One region of the Pseudobacillus sp. FSL P4-0506 genome, then DNA from elsewhere that is predicted to be linked to it. Evidence: riboswitches for the same ligand, from Rfam matches in the RefSeq annotation. Region 1 holds a riboswitch; each other region holds the start of a gene.
The links. Region 1 has a riboswitch for thiamine pyrophosphate ahead of MKZ02_RS15570 (thiazole synthase). Riboswitches for the same ligand answer to the same signal wherever they lie in the genome.

Region 1 (5,051 bases):
ATCTCAAATTGGCTATTGTTTTCTTTTTTGTTAGCATATCCGCCTACAACAGTAGAGGAGGCAGCAGACATTTTTGTTACCCCGAGCTTAATGAGATGATCCCTGAGTTCCGCCTCTTCACGTGTAGAGAGTGTAATACCTGCTCGCGGCATAAATAGACGAAAGGCGAGCATAGCCTGGACAAGGTCTTTATCCTCTACATTAACCCGCGGCTCGAATCCACCCAGGTTCGGACGAATGCGAGGAAAAGAAACGGCAATTTCTGTTTCTATATATTTTTTCTGCAAATACCTTGCATGCAGAGCGGTGAAAAATACTTCCTTCTGCCAATTATCCATTCCAAGCAGGGCGCCGATATTGACTGATCTCATCCCAGCCTGACAGCCTCTCTCTGGTGCATCAAGACGGTAACGGTAATTTCTTTTTGGTCCTTTTATATGAATCTCTTTATACACTTCCTCATTGTATACCTCCTGGTAAACCGTGAGCCCATCTACCCCAGCCTGAAAAAGCTGATGATATTCTTCCGTATCAAGCGGCTGTACCTCGATGGCGATTGAAGAGGCATGCTTTCTCAAAATTTTTGCGCCTTCTGCCAGATAAGCTACCGATGAATGAATACGTGATTCTCCTGTCAGCAAAATAACGTGCTGAATCCCCATATCCTTTAACGCCTTTGCTTCCTGGTCAATTTCTAATGACGTTAACTTTCGTCTTGGAAAATCATTATCAAAGCTAAAGCTGCAGTAAGCACATTTATTCACACAATAGTCTGTTAAGTAAAGCGGGGCATACAAGGAGATTACTTTACCAAAATTCCGAACTGTTAATCGCTGGGCTTTTTGAGCCATTTCTTCTAAACGTTCGCCGCCTGCAGGGGAAAGAAGCGCCAATAGGTCTTGTTCATTCAAATCGTCTTTATTTAAAGCTCTATCTACATCGGTTGTCGTCATGCTAGCTAACCACTCTTCATATGGTTGATCTTTGATTGAACGGTACACCTCATAAAAACTCAAAAAAATCCCTCCTTTTTAACGTAAAAATCCAGTTAACGGGGAGGAAGCGGCTGCTTTTTGCGACACTGCTCCCAGCCCCGCCAGATAAGCCTGTCTTCCAGCCTTAACAGCTAAATTGAACGCTTTAGCCATGCTTACCGGGTCATCAGCTGTGGCAATTGCCGTATTGACTAGCACCGCGTCAGCCCCCATCTCCATGGCTTCAGCTGCCTCAGACGGTTTGCCGATCCCTGCATCAACAATAATAGGCAGTGTTTTTTCTTCTATTAGAATCCGAATCATTTCCTTCATCCGGATGCCCCGGTTTGACCCTATCGGTGAACCGAGCGGCATAATGGCTGCCGCCCCAGCATCTGCTAGCTTTTTTGCTGCCATTAAATCCGGATTCATATAAGGAAGAACAATAAATCCTTCGTTAGCAAGGATTTCTGTGGCTCGAATGGTTTCTTCATTATCAGGCAACAAATATTTCTGATCGGAAATGACCTCAATTTTAATCCAGTTGCCCATCCCAGCGGCTCTGGCCAGTCTTGCAATTCTAACTGCCTCCTCGGCATTTCTAGCTCCTGAGGTATTGGGCATGATAATCATATTCGGCGGAATATCTTCTAAAATATTTTCATGCTCCGCTTCTAAATCTACCCTTCTCACCGCCACGGTAACTACTTCTGATTCTGATTCAGCAAAAGCCTGTTTCATGACCGAGTGATCTGCAAACTTTCCTGTGCCGGTAAAAAGCCGATTCGTTAACTTCGCTCGACCAATCATCAATTCATCCATTTATATTCCTCCTTTTTGCAATAAAAAAAGCCTGCCACAACGGCAGGCTTTTCTTTATGTACACCAAATAAACATACATAAATAAAGACAGCTTCCCTCCGTTGGTACTAACCAAATCAGGTTCAAGGGTTAGATGCATGCATCCTCTCAGCCTTAAAGGCACCCCTAGCTAAATTTTCTATTTAATTTTCTCTATTATACTCTGAATCTTCTAAATTGTTAAGCGTTTTTTGCGATTTTAATAAATCTCTAATTTCTGTAAGGAGCTCTTCCTCTTTTGAAAGTGAAGGCGTCTCCTCCTCCTTTTCCTGACGGTATAACTTATTAAATACCCGTACAAAGAGAAAAAGAGCAAATGAGATAATTAAAAAATGAACAATGGATTGTATGAAGAGACCATATTTCACCTCAGCTCCTCCGAAGCGAAACATTAACTTTGAAAAATTAATGCCCCCTATAAGCAGTCCAATGATCGGCATAATAATGTCCTGCACGAGAGAAGAAACGATTTTACCAAAAGCAGCTCCGATAATAACACCGATCGCCAGATCAATGACATTGCCGCGCATGGCAAATTTCTTAAATTCTTGCAACAACTTGGTTAAACTCCTTTCAGCTATCCTTTCAACGACCAACTCATTTTGACTCAACCTTGGCTCCTACACCAATCCGTTTCATCTCGCCCCAATCTTTCTTGCCAGCTAAAAATTGTAAAAAACCTTCTACCCGCCACTTGATCGTCAAAGGACGATACCAGAAGGTTTCAGAGAGCGCATAGAAAAATAGCTTCACAATATTGGCTGGTTTCGGATATTTCCTCAAGCTCCATTCTTCCAGAAGCACACCGCTCATAGATAAAATAGAACCGTATAAAAAAGATAGAGAAGCCATCAATATAGTGACCTCGGCATTAATAAATGAAAATAGGACCCCGAATAGGATAAGAATATAGCCGGCTAATTCAACGAATACACCCATCAGCTCAATCAAAAAGAAATAAGCCATGGATAGCACGCCTACAAGTCCATATTTAGGATTGAACAGCATATCTTTATGGTTCCAAATTACTTCGCAGAGCCCACGATGCCACCGCTGGCGCTGTCTACGCAAATAAAGCGCAGACTCTGGAGCTTCTGTCCAGCAGACGGGGTCCGGAACATACAGTATCTTTTTATTGAGCCCTTCTTCTTTAATCATCCGGTGCAGGCGCACCACAAGGTCCATGTCTTCTCCAACGGTGTTTGTGCGATAGCCGCCAATCCGAATGACTGACTCCTTCTCAAAAACGCCAAATGCGCCTGATATAATCAGCAGCAGATTATGACGGCTCAATCCAATACGGCCTATTAAGAAGGCCCGTAAATATTCGATCACTTGCATAATGACAAAGGGTTTGTTGGATAAATCCACGGTCATCACTTCTCCGCCTTCAATATGACAACCATTGGCGATCCGCACACTCCCGCCGACAGCAATCACTTCGCCATCTGAGTCGAGAATCGGCTTTATGACTTTCAGGAAAGCATTTCTTTCTAAGACAGAATCCCCGTCAAGTGAACAGACGTAAGGATAATGTGATAAGTTCATCCCAGCGTTCAAAGCATCTGCTTTTCCGCCGTTTTCCTTGTCGATCATATAAACATTTTTATAAATGGTCGAACGATAGATCCCTTTAACCTCTGCTGTTGGAATTCTTGTACGCAGCACTGTATTCGTCTTTACCATTTGGAATGACTCAATCATCGTTTCCACTGTGCTATCCTTCGATCCGTCATTGATCACAATCACTTCATATTCCGGATAATAAATGCTAAGGAGAGAACGAACACTGTTATAAATGCCTGCTTCTTCGTTATAGGCAGGCACGAGAATAGAGACAGGTTTTGTGTCAAAGGAATCAAGCAGGTCTTCTTCCGCTTCTTTAGAATTAAAGCCGTATTGGCTTCGCAGTTGCTTTGCTGAAATGAATAAAATAACAAAATAAAATAACAGCACAACTATTGTATACGAAATAAATAACCATGACAAAAAAGTGACAAGGCTGCTAATAAATTGGACAATCATATTATCGCTCCTTCGCTTTCAAGCCACTGGGCAGCCATATCTTTTGCATAGCGGTCGTGATGAGTTTCTATTATATGCTGCAGAATCAGTGCACCATCAGCATACTTTTGAAGAGCTTCCCCGGCAGCATTGCGAACAAACCAGTTTTCATCCGCAATTAATTTTGTGAGCTGGGGCAGGAAACGATCTTTTTTTGCTGCGCCGGCTAACTTGGCAAATAGCATTCTTTCCTGCCAATGAGAAGAGTAGCTAAATGAATAGATATCCGCTGAATCATCAGCATACCCGAACAAATACAATACTTTTAAAGCAGCAATTCGAAGCTCTAAATGCGACTGTTTCAATTGGTCTACAATAAAAGGAATATATCGATAATCCTGTGTTTCTGCCATCCACTCAATGATCGCCTGTTTAAAAATATTGTTTAACTTCTCATAGTTTTCAATAAAAAACGATTGGTATGTACCGTTAAACCTTCTTAATACGTCCTTATATAAAGCTTTAGAGAACGGTGGGGTAAGTTGGATGAGATCTGTAGCCAACGCTTTAGATTGTAGTGAAGCCAAAACCCGAATGGCTTCCGTCTGCTCTGCCTTCGTTTGAAACGAATCTTCTGCCAGAGCAAGCCACAAGTATGGTGCAAAAGAGGCCATATGGAAATTTTCTATATGATACAAGACGTTCATTCTTATGCTCCATCGCCTTTTTGTTAATCGCCGACGATACTCCTCTTTTAACCATTCTTCAGCAAGCATCGTAATCATGGCCGCTATTTCTTCACCCTTAAACATTTTAGAAGCTTCCTCCAGCAATTCTTCGAGCGCCTGGAGGTTAAGCGGATGACTACTCAACCATCGATTGTGTAAATCTTTTTCATCCCCTAACAAGTAGGCAAAAAGATCCGGACGCAAGTAAGCCTTTATTGATTCTACTTTCTCTGCCTTTCTATTTGTGTTTACTTTTTGGATCAATAGAAAAGCAAGCAAAAAAAGCAAAATCATGACAAGTGCCAAGTCTATATATAAGATCACTTTCAATGTATCACTCAACTTTGCTCACCCGCTTTATTATCGCCTAATAGTTAATTTATCGATTGATTTCTATATTCCACTAACTAAAAACAATAAACAGTTATTTCCTTTTATATTCTATCAAAGTTTGCACCGACCGATGTCTAGATAAAAGGAAATG
Region 2 (5,051 bases), 550 kb from region 1:
AAATGGCTTATATGGCTTTATTTACTGCGATTGCCACCTTCGGCTCTTCGCTAGTCTGGTTTCCCGCCGGTGTAGCGAAGGCTTACCCTGTCCAGCATGCGGTAAATGTCATTGCCGGTGTGCTGCTTGGCCCGGGGCCGGCGGTAATGATCGCCTTTGTTACTGGTTTATTAAGAAATTTAATGGGAACCGGTTCACTTCTAGCATTTCCGGGAGGCATGATTGGTGCATTTCTCGCCGGCTATATTTATCAAAAAACAAGCCGAACATGGGCCGCTTCTATCGGAGAAATGACTGGGTCAGGAATCATTGCTCCTTTATTTGCCGTTCCCTATGCAAAGATATTGATGGGAACAGCGGCTGGTGCTTTTTTCTTCTTGCCAGCTTTTCTCGTCAGCAGCTTGTCAGGATCAATTATCGGTCTCTTGCTCGTAAGGCGACTAGTTAAATTGAACGCATGGAAATATCGGTTAGAGCCTTAACGCCACCGAAGGGCAATAGCCAACTTGCAGCATTCTAAGTTTGCTGCAGTGGTTCTGAGCTCAATTCGGAAGGAATCAGGGTTAAATGAAATATTTGTTTTTCTTGATATACCAGCTGATCGCACCAGCCGTTCCACTTCTTGCCGATTGGCAGCCTGGGCAGCAGTCATTAATCGAAGAGCAAAGTCGCTGCTATCTGTTAATTTATTTAACAGCAAATTTGTTTCATTCAGCAGCTGCTTGATTGATTGAGCGGATTGTTTAAATAAAGCAGGATTCACTTCAGGATAAGGCCTTAAGGACGGAGGATGACATGAGGCCACTGGTTGAAGGGCTCGATGGTGAGGATAAGTGCCTGCAAACGGGGCCATGTAAAGATTTTGAAACGGATAAGAATAATACAACCCGGTGTCACTCCTTCCTAAAAAGTAAGACTTCTCAGCCATTAACAAATGCTTGCTTTCTTCGTTATCTGTTTTACTGTAGAACTCATGACCCGATGGCCACTTCGTTCCGTATGAGGTGACGGTCCTTGCAAGATGATTTTTTCCAATTAGCCTGATGTGTACAGAGGAGTCTTTATCTTTAGCCTCTTCTATTAATATACGGCTATTGGGAAAAATAAATGATCAATACTATCTATTTAAATAGCATAAATTTTATTGAAAATTACTGGTGATTACGATCAAGCTAACAGCAGAATCTAATTGAATAGTTGGTCCTTGGGGGTGCTTGCAAAAGCTGAGAGAGGTAAATGGCCTCAACCCTTATTACCTGAACTGGATAATGCCAGCGGAGGGAAGAGGTCGTATCCTGATATTGAACTGCAGTCTTTCTAATCCTGCAGCAAGATAAAAAATTATACAGCCGCTTCCCTTGATGAGGAGCGGTTTTTTTACGTGTAGGTAATAATATTAGTCTACATGTCAATAGAGAGGGGATGGCTATGGAAAAAAAGCTAGATATACTCCTGGAACAAGTGGAGCGCCGTCAGGAAGAGATCGTTCATTTATTGAAGAAGCTGATCTCTTTCGAAACGCCTGCTCCTCCGGCACGAAATACTGCAGAAGCCCAGTCGTTTATAGCTGATTTTTTAAAAGGCTTAGATTTTTCGGTAGATAGATGGGACGTGCACCCAAATGACCCGAATGTTGTTGGAAGATGGCCAGGGACAGATGCTGAGAAGTACCAAAGTTTAATTATTAATGGACATATAGACGTGGCAGAAATACATGAAGATGAGGGGTGGGAAGCCGATCCATTTCAGGCTGTTGTCAAGGAGGGATCAGTGATTGGACGCGGGGCCGCTGACATGAAAGGAGGGCTTGCTGGTGCTTTATTCGCTTTACAGCTGCTCCATGATGCAGGAATGACGCTTCCGGGGGACGTGCTTTTTCAATCGGTTATCGGTGAAGAGGTAGGTGAAGCTGGTACGCTGGAGTGCTGCAAACGGGGCTATAAAGCGGACTTTGCGGTAGTTGTTGATACGAGTGATCTACATATACAAGGGCAGGGAGGCGTGATTACAGGCTGGATTACTTTAAAAAGCAACCAAACGTATCACGATGCGACTCGAAGAAATATGGTACATGCCGGCGGAAAGTTGTTTGGAGCCAGTGCTATAGAAAAAATGATGAAAATCATTGAAGGGCTGCAGGAATTGGAGCGCCACTGGGCGGTAACTAAAAGCTATCCAGGATTTTCGCCGGGGACAAATACAATTAATCCCGCTGTTATTGAAGGCGGGAGACACGCCGCTTTTATTGCCGACGAATGCCGGCTTTGGATTACTGTTCACTATTATCCCAATGAAACCTATGAACAGGTAGCTAAGGAGGTGGAAGATCATATTCGTCATGTAGCAAACGGAGATGTATGGATGAGGCATAACCCTCCTTCATTTAAGTGGGGTGGCACATCAATGATTGAAGAAAGGGGAGAAGTGTTTCCTTCTTTTGAAGTAGATGGGAGTCACGCTGCTGTACAAATTCTCACCCAGTCTCACTCAGATGTGCTTGGTAAGGCTCCGATGATTGATATTTCCCCAACTGTTACAGATGGGGGATGGCTTGCTGATTCCGGTATTCCTACCGTTATCTATGGACCGGGGGATTTAATGAATGCTCATTCGATCAATGAGCAGCTGTCGATTGAACAGCTTGTCGATTACACGAAAGTGATTTTGTCGTTTATCTACACTTGGTGTCACACACCGAAGCATGGATAGGTAAGATGAATACTCTGGGTTGTGAACAGCTATAGGCACAACAGAAATATGTATAGATGATCTTTAGAGGAGGAATCACATATGAAAGTGAGTAGCACGAATATAAAGTTCAGTGAAAGGCTTCATGAAAAACTTCAGCCGATCTGGAGAAAAAATCATCATCATCCTTTCGTGAGAGGAATTGGGGACGGCACGCTCGACCAGCGGAAGTTTCGTTTTTATATGGTTCAGGATTATTTATATTTAATTGATTATTCTAAGGTATTTGCCCTTGGAGCAGTCAAAGCAACAGATGTAGAAACGATGGGGAAATTCGCTTCATTGCTGAATGAAACACTTAATTTTGAAATGGCACTTCACCGCCAGTATGCAGCCCGTTTTGGCATTTCTGAGGAAGAGCTTGAACAGGCCAAGCCGTCTCCAATTACGCTTGCTTATACGCATTACATGCTTCATGTCAGTCAGAATGGCACGCTTGCCGAGTTGATTGCCGCTCTTCTTCCATGTGCGTGGAGCTATTGGGAGATCGGCAAAGAGCTAAATGAAATTCCAGGAGCCAGCGAGCATGAGTTATATGGTGGCTGGATCAAAATGTATTCATCTAAAGAGTTTGGTGAACTCGCCACATGGTGTATTGAGCTTTTAGATGAGCATACAGCAGGAAAGAGTGAAAGAGAGCTTGCGAGACTGGAAGAAATTTTCTTAAATACAACCCGTTATGAGTATATGTTCTGGGAGATGGCGTTTCATGAGCAAATGTGGCCGGGAGAAGAATAAAAAAGTTCTTGAATTTCAACATGTTACCTTTTCCTATAAAGACAAAAAAAACAGGCACGTTGTTCCTATTTTGCAGAGGATAAATGCGGAGGTTTATGAGGGCGAATTCATTTCTATTATCGGAGCAAGCGGATCAGGGAAAAGTACACTATTCCGGTTAATTACCGGGCTTGAAAATCAGGATGAGGGACGAATTTTAATCAATGGGGAAGAGCAGGAATCACGTCTTGGAAAGGTCGGTTACATGCCTCAGCAAGATCTGCTCATGCCGTGGCGGACAATTATCGAAAATGCCGCCCTTCCTCTTGAATTGAGAGGAATCCGGAAAGAAGAAGCACGCAGGCAAGTTCATCTTTTGCTGAAAGAATTTGGTTTAGAAGGAACAGAGGGGCGGTACCCTCATGAGCTATCTGGAGGCATGAGACAGCGCGTTTCTTTCTTGCGGACATCATTGAGCGGATCAAACATTCTTTTGCTTGATGAACCTTTCAGTGCCCTGGATGCGATTACAAGGCTGGCTATGCAGGAGTGGCTCATGGCCCAGTGGGAAAAACGAAAAGCAACCATTGTATTGATTACTCACGACGTCAGTGAAGCGCTTTTTCTGTCGGATCGCATTTTTATTTTTCAAGAAAGACCGGTTCGGGCGTTTCAGGAAGTGACTGTTCCGATTGACCGGCCAAGAAGCTTAAAAGATTTGAACAAGCCAGCCATGATTGAATGGAAGGACTATTTGCTGGAGGAGCTGAGAGGGAAGGTGATTCTATGAAAAGCAACAGGGGCACATGGCCAGCTGCTTTGACAATTTTAGCATTTTTCCTGGCTTGGGAAATCACGGCACGAATGGTCAATATGCTATTTATTCTCCCGCCTCCGACCGGCATTCTCAGTAAGCTGTGGGAATTAAGAGAACCGCTGTTCATTGAACACTTGCCAATTACGCTAGTCATTATTTTAATTGGCTTAACTATCTCCATTTTACTAGGCGCCGGAATGGCTGTTTGGATGAGTGTGAGCCCAGCCGCTGAAAAAGTGATTTACCCGCTGATCATTTCTTCACAAATGATCCCGATTATTGCTCTGGCCCCCATTTTTGTTCTTTGGTTCGGTTACTCAATTTGGAGCAAAGTAGTTGTGACTGTTTTGATCACATTTTTTCCTATCACGGTGAATACATATGATGGGCTGCAATCAGCCAGTAAAGAGTTGAAAGAGCTAATGATGACAATGGGGGCAGGGAAGAAAGAGATATTTACCAAGCTAGTTGTTCCTTCCGCCTTGCCTCATTTTTATTCAGGACTGAAGGTAGCTGTTACATTAAGCGTGATTGGAGCTGCCATCGGAGAATGGCTTGGAGCACAGGCTGGTCTCGGTTATTTCAGCCGACGAATGATGACTCAATTTGATGGGGCGGCTGTTTTTGCTCCGATTGTATTGCTGTCGGCGATCGGCATTGTTCTATTTGTCATTGTAAAATTCATTGAGCAAAAATCATTAAAATGGAGGAAGTCATAATGAGAAAATGGTTACTGGCATTGTTTGTGATAGTGCTTGCCGGCTGCAGT
Region 3 (5,051 bases), 340 kb from region 1:
ATTCTTTTTCTTTTTTTGTTCGTTTGCGGGAAAAGAAGCCGCGCACTTGAAAGGAAAGTTCACGGGACTCTAAAAATTGGCGCACAAAAATGCGCGCATAATAATCTAAAAGCTTGGCATTGTTAAAAACAGTTGACAGCATTTGATCAAACAGCGGAATAAACAGATTGTCCCGCTCTCTTATCGCTTCTTTTCGCTCATTGAACTCTCGGCGTTCTTCTTGAAGCTGCTGAAAAGAAGCCGTACCTATAAGCCGCTCATCATATTCCTCAAGCTCGGTTCTTGTTTTTTTCCGCTGCTTGTGAAAAAAGCTCATGGCAACGACTAGTGCTTCCTGTAGTACATGAGCCGTGATTTGCTGTTGCCGGTCAGCGATTTTTCCCGACAAAAGAGCTTTCAATTCGCTCAGTTGGTTATAAGCATGGTCTGCCTCTTTTAACGAAGTGAAATAAAGGCCGTTATATGAAAGGCGATGCTCAGCAAATGATTGCTGAATACGGCTTAAAAATTCAGTAAGCGACAGTTCACTTGCTATGTGTTTATCGATTTGGTTAACGATTAAATAGTTTTCTTTTCCTCTCTCCGCAAGCTGGCGATTAAATTCAAAGTTTACAGGAGATTGCACATGATTATAGTCCATCATGTAAAAAACAAGGTCGGCCAAGTGAAGCTTGGACAAAGCACTTACCCGGTGAGCATCGTCTGTTGAGTCAATTCCAGGCGTATCAAAGATGGCAACTCCTTCAGGCAACTGGCCTGTACGATGGGATATTTCCACTTCTTCTACTATATTGCCGTTGACGCAATATGCTTGAATGTCACGGATATCGTAAGGGTAAGGGAACACTTTTATAGTCCCATCCTTAAACCAAACCTTCGCATACGGCTCTCCTTCTTTTACCTTGACAATATTGGCGCTTGTCGGAATCGGACTGGATGGCAGCAAGCTTTCTCCCATTAATTCATTGATCATGGAAGACTTTCCGGCTGAAAAGTGGCCATAAAAGGCGATGATATACTCCATGTTTTCCAGTTTTTCGATCAGTTCGGCACATATATAGGCACTTTGCTGGTCACCGTACTTTAAAAATAAAGCATGAAGCTGCTCTAGTTTTGGCAGAAGCAAGGCGCGGGTTGGTTTCTGGTTAGCGAGCCAGTTTTTTAATTTCTCGGTTAACATGCAGCATCCTCCTTTCTGCTTTCAGCGGTATTTTATTTACGCACTCCCCCTATGTAATCTCGGCTTCTTTGCCTATTTCTGGATAGGTTTCTTTTAAAAATGCTACGGATTGTTTGATTAATACTTTTAAAACATCAACATTAATATCGGCTAATTTATTAATATAGACGCATGCTTTCCCAGTAGTATGTTTTCCGAAGCTTTTTAACAGTTCCTCACGCTTTGTGTCACCCGGTGCAAAATACAAACTTATTTTAGCTTTTCGAGGTGAAAAGCCAACTAACGGTGCGTCTCCTTCATGGCCGGATTTATATTTATAATGATACGAACCGAATCCAATAATGCTCGGCCCCCACATTTTTGCTTCAAAACCCGTCGTTTCGGTAAAAATATCTAGTAATTTATACGCATCTTCCCGTTTTTTGGGGCTTTCAATAGCTTCAATAAACTCAATCACATTGTTATCCGTTTCCTTTGTTTTTAACTCATACATATAGAGTCACTCCTATATTTTTAACTTTTATACAGTCAAAGCGAGTATAACTGCGGAAGTGCAGGTCGCTTAGCTACACCAGCTGTAAATTAATCAACTAACGTAATCAGAAATATCGTCTCCAATTTCCAGTGCGCTACGATAAAGATTTCTCTATCAATCTTTATTACTCCTTTATTAAGCGCAAATTCTCAAGTTAACAGTCTATATGAGAAAGCAGGAAAGAATCAAACGTTCTCTACGCCCCGTTGTAAATGGCAACGTGACCGGCTTGGCATTTTAGCAGCCCTTAATAAAAAAATTTTCTGAACAGACTCGCAGCTCTTCTACAAATATAAGAATAAAAAGCGGGTTTCGGCAAATCCTCTCTCTGCACAAAAAAACAGGAGCTGAATTTAATGGATCAGCTCCTGTTTTATGTGTTTATTAGTAACTGGCCGAACTATTTTCAACAGGAATGGACTGTTTGTAAAAGCGCGGCGCTGTCTTTTTCAAAAATAGTAGTACAGCTGACGTAATTAACATTTCCGGAAGCAAATAAGAAAGGTTGTACAAGAAAGAATAAACGGCGACCGGTGTTCCTTCCGGTGCCGAACTGCCGAACCAGACGACGCCGGAAACGAAGTGGCAGATAAAACGAAACACAGTACCTAACAATAGACCGGCAAAAATACGGCCCGTTGTAACTGGTTTATGGAAAACAGCAAGGCCTCCGAGTCCGAGTACAGCATAAGCAAGAGGATAATCCAACACGAGCTGCACTGGATGCACAACGTATCCACCTGTCATTAAGCTGATCAGCCCAACCAATAGACCTGTAATAAAACCAGCCTGCCAGCCGCGGCGAAAGGCCATGACGAATATTGGCACCATGACGAGGGAGATAGAACCCCCGAATGCCCAAAGAGCGCCAAACTCGACATAGCTTAATATAAGCGATAATCCTGCCATGACAGCAATTTCGATCATCGTAACCAGTTTGTTTCTTTCCATAAAAAATCCCCCTTTTCTTATCCAAAGGGGTGTACGGATACAACGGATTCTTCCGCTTATGCGAATATTTCCTGTATCTGTCACACTTTCCCTACGCTGGTACTAACCAGATCAGGTTCTTAGAGTTGAGGATGGTTCCTCTCTCAGTCTAACGACACCCCTAGTGGACTTATTGCTCTTACTATAGCATAACTATAAGGAAAATGAAATACGGGGAATCATCTCCGGTGCTTTACAGTAGTAAAAGATGGCTAGATTTTTAGAGTGACTTTCATAGGAAATTATCCATCATCTCAGCGATTTCATAAAAACTGGACTCTGCCTCTCGGCTTAGTTGTGTTACTGTCTGTTCCACATGAAAGGATTCTTTCGACTAAACGATACAATCTTATAAGGGCCTATTCATATTCTCTTCCCTCTTTTGGATGTGCCTGACTCTTTTTATTTAAAGCGTATATCTTACTCTCTTATTTCATATACGTAAGTGAATATCAGGCGAAGCATCTTTTCATAAATACTTGTTTTAAAAATATATAAAATCAGGTGAGCCGATGAATCATATTGTTAAGAGCGGTGAAACATTGACGTCTATTGCAGCGGATTACCGCATTCCTGTTTCTCAATTGATTGCAGCCAATCCGGGGATCAATATTCATTCTATCTATCCCGGCCAGCAGCTGCGTATCCCGGGACTTCCTGATCCTTCTTCTCTTCCTTATTCAATTAGCGTTTCATTGTCACAGCGCAGGCTAACCTTATTTCGTCAGGGGAAAGTACAAAAAGTCTATCCGGTGGGGGTTGGTAAAATGCTGACTGAAACGCCAACTGGAGATTTTGTTATTATTAATAAAGCACCAAACCCAGGCGGCCCATTCGGAACGATGTGGATGAGTTTATCGAAGAAATCTTATGGCATTCATGGAACGAATAATCCTTCTTCTATCGGCAAGTTTGTCTCTAAAGGCTGCATTCGCATGTATAACCGTGATGTAGAAGAACTGGCTAGAACCATTCCAATCGGTACTCCAGTTCGCATTAGACCTTAAATCGCTGAAAATTCATCTGTTGCATGTTTGAAAACAAGCAAAGGGGGGCATAACGAAACAGTAAAGGAGGAATGACTGATGACAGAAGAAAATCACGCGATTCATAAAGACGGGGAACTGCAGCCGGATATGGTGGATGATACACTTGAACGGATAAGCCCCGAAAGAATGGACAGCATTCTTGAGAATTTCAATTCCTTTAAATCTTATTTGAAAAAAAGAATAGAACTCGCTGAAAAGATCGGTTTAAATGAAGAGCAACTGGCGATTGCTACAGAAAAAATTGCCGACTATCTGGCTGATCATGCCGAGCCGAAAAACAGAGAAGAGAAGCTTCTTCAAGAGCTTTGGAATGTCGGGACACAGGATGAGCGTCACCACCTAGCTCATATGCTTGTTAAATTTGTGGATCAAGAATAGAGTGGTTCTCTTTAGTGCAAACGAAGCACTATTTACGATAAAAGCCTGATATGGAGCAATCTTATATTTAACAGTCAATGAAAAAGCCTCTATGCATTCAGGGGCTTTTTCATTTGTTTCTGATCCTTCTTCTCCCTCCAAATCTTAGAAGAAAAGCGCTTTAATCAGGTTGGCATGTTGTCTCTTACTTTTGATATGGGGATGAGTTCTTCTCTTTCCACTCACTAGCTAACACTCCATAAATAACATGGCCTCCACAATGATTGTATAACCATTCGGCTTGTCGGATCGTCCCCTCTTCTACAAACCCTAACCGTTCAGGAAGGCTTCTGCTCTTTGTATTGTCAGGAGCAGCGATCAAAGAAACTTTTTCAAAAAGAATGTAATAAGGGCCTCTCCCTCGTGACAGCTTGGGTTTACTCGAATGAGCTTGAAACCCGTCTCCCTATTTAATGCTATATGAGCTGAGGCATAGAGAGTAATAAAAAAAGAGAAGCGAATCGCTTCTCTTTTAAGGTGTACCGGTCCTTTAGTTTTTCTTTGTCATCAAACTCTATCAGTTTTTGGAAAAATTTTTATTTTACTTCGGCATACTGTTCTACTTCAACTGTCCAGTTGAATGGATCTTGTTCCTTGCCGTTTTGAATACCGGTAATAGAGCTGTACAGCTTTTTAGCGATTGGACCAGTTACACCCTCGTTAATGACCATCTTCTCATTATTCCAGAATAATTCTCCGATTGGAGAAATAACCGCTGCTGTTCCTGTGCCAAAGGCTTCTTCTAACTGTCCAGCCTTATATGCTTCACGAATTTCTTCCATAGCAATGCGGCGTTCGGTTACTGTCAGTCCCCAAGATTTTAAAAGCTCGATGACAGAGTTTCTTGTGACACCTTCTAAAATACTGCCATTCAAAGCAG

Region 2: linked by a shared signal. The riboswitch ahead of MKZ02_RS18090 (acetylornithine deacetylase) and the one ahead of MKZ02_RS15570 (thiazole synthase) in region 1 are both predicted to bind thiamine pyrophosphate.
Region 3: linked by a shared signal. The riboswitch ahead of thiT (energy-coupled thiamine transporter ThiT) and the one ahead of MKZ02_RS15570 (thiazole synthase) in region 1 are both predicted to bind thiamine pyrophosphate.

What each region holds. Positions count from the first base shown of each region.
Region 1 covers NZ_JBBOOI010000001.1:3,105,664-3,110,714, forward strand. Annotated here, with positions in the region: gene thiH (2-iminoacetate synthase ThiH) at 1-1,016, opposite strand, end outside; gene MKZ02_RS15570 (thiazole synthase) at 1,032-1,796, opposite strand; TPP riboswitch at 1,873-1,973, opposite strand; gene mscL (large conductance mechanosensitive channel protein MscL) at 1,979-2,392, opposite strand; gene MKZ02_RS15580 (glycosyltransferase family 2 protein) at 2,433-3,860, opposite strand; gene MKZ02_RS15585 (HEAT repeat domain-containing protein) at 3,857-4,909, opposite strand.
Region 2 covers NZ_JBBOOI010000001.1:3,660,575-3,665,625, reverse strand. Annotated here, with positions in the region: gene thiW (energy coupling factor transporter S component ThiW) at 1-482, shown strand, start outside; gene MKZ02_RS18095 (hypothetical protein) at 479-886, opposite strand; TPP riboswitch at 1,197-1,301, shown strand; gene MKZ02_RS18090 (acetylornithine deacetylase) at 1,429-2,709, shown strand; gene tenA (thiaminase II) at 2,812-3,486, shown strand; gene MKZ02_RS18080 (ABC transporter ATP-binding protein) at 3,458-4,255, shown strand; gene MKZ02_RS18075 (ABC transporter permease) at 4,252-5,001, shown strand; gene MKZ02_RS18070 (ABC transporter substrate-binding protein) at 5,001-5,051, shown strand, end outside.
Region 3 covers NZ_JBBOOI010000001.1:2,762,372-2,767,422, reverse strand. Annotated here, with positions in the region: gene MKZ02_RS13960 (dynamin family protein) at 1-1,180, opposite strand, end outside; gene MKZ02_RS13955 (DUF1801 domain-containing protein) at 1,230-1,673, opposite strand; gene thiT (energy-coupled thiamine transporter ThiT) at 2,100-2,666, opposite strand; TPP riboswitch at 2,737-2,838, opposite strand; gene MKZ02_RS13945 (L,D-transpeptidase family protein) at 3,218-3,712, shown strand; gene MKZ02_RS13940 (DUF3243 domain-containing protein) at 3,791-4,132, shown strand; partial or broken gene MKZ02_RS13935 (GNAT family N-acetyltransferase) at 4,317-4,487, opposite strand; gene MKZ02_RS13930 (branched-chain amino acid aminotransferase) at 4,708-5,051, opposite strand, start outside.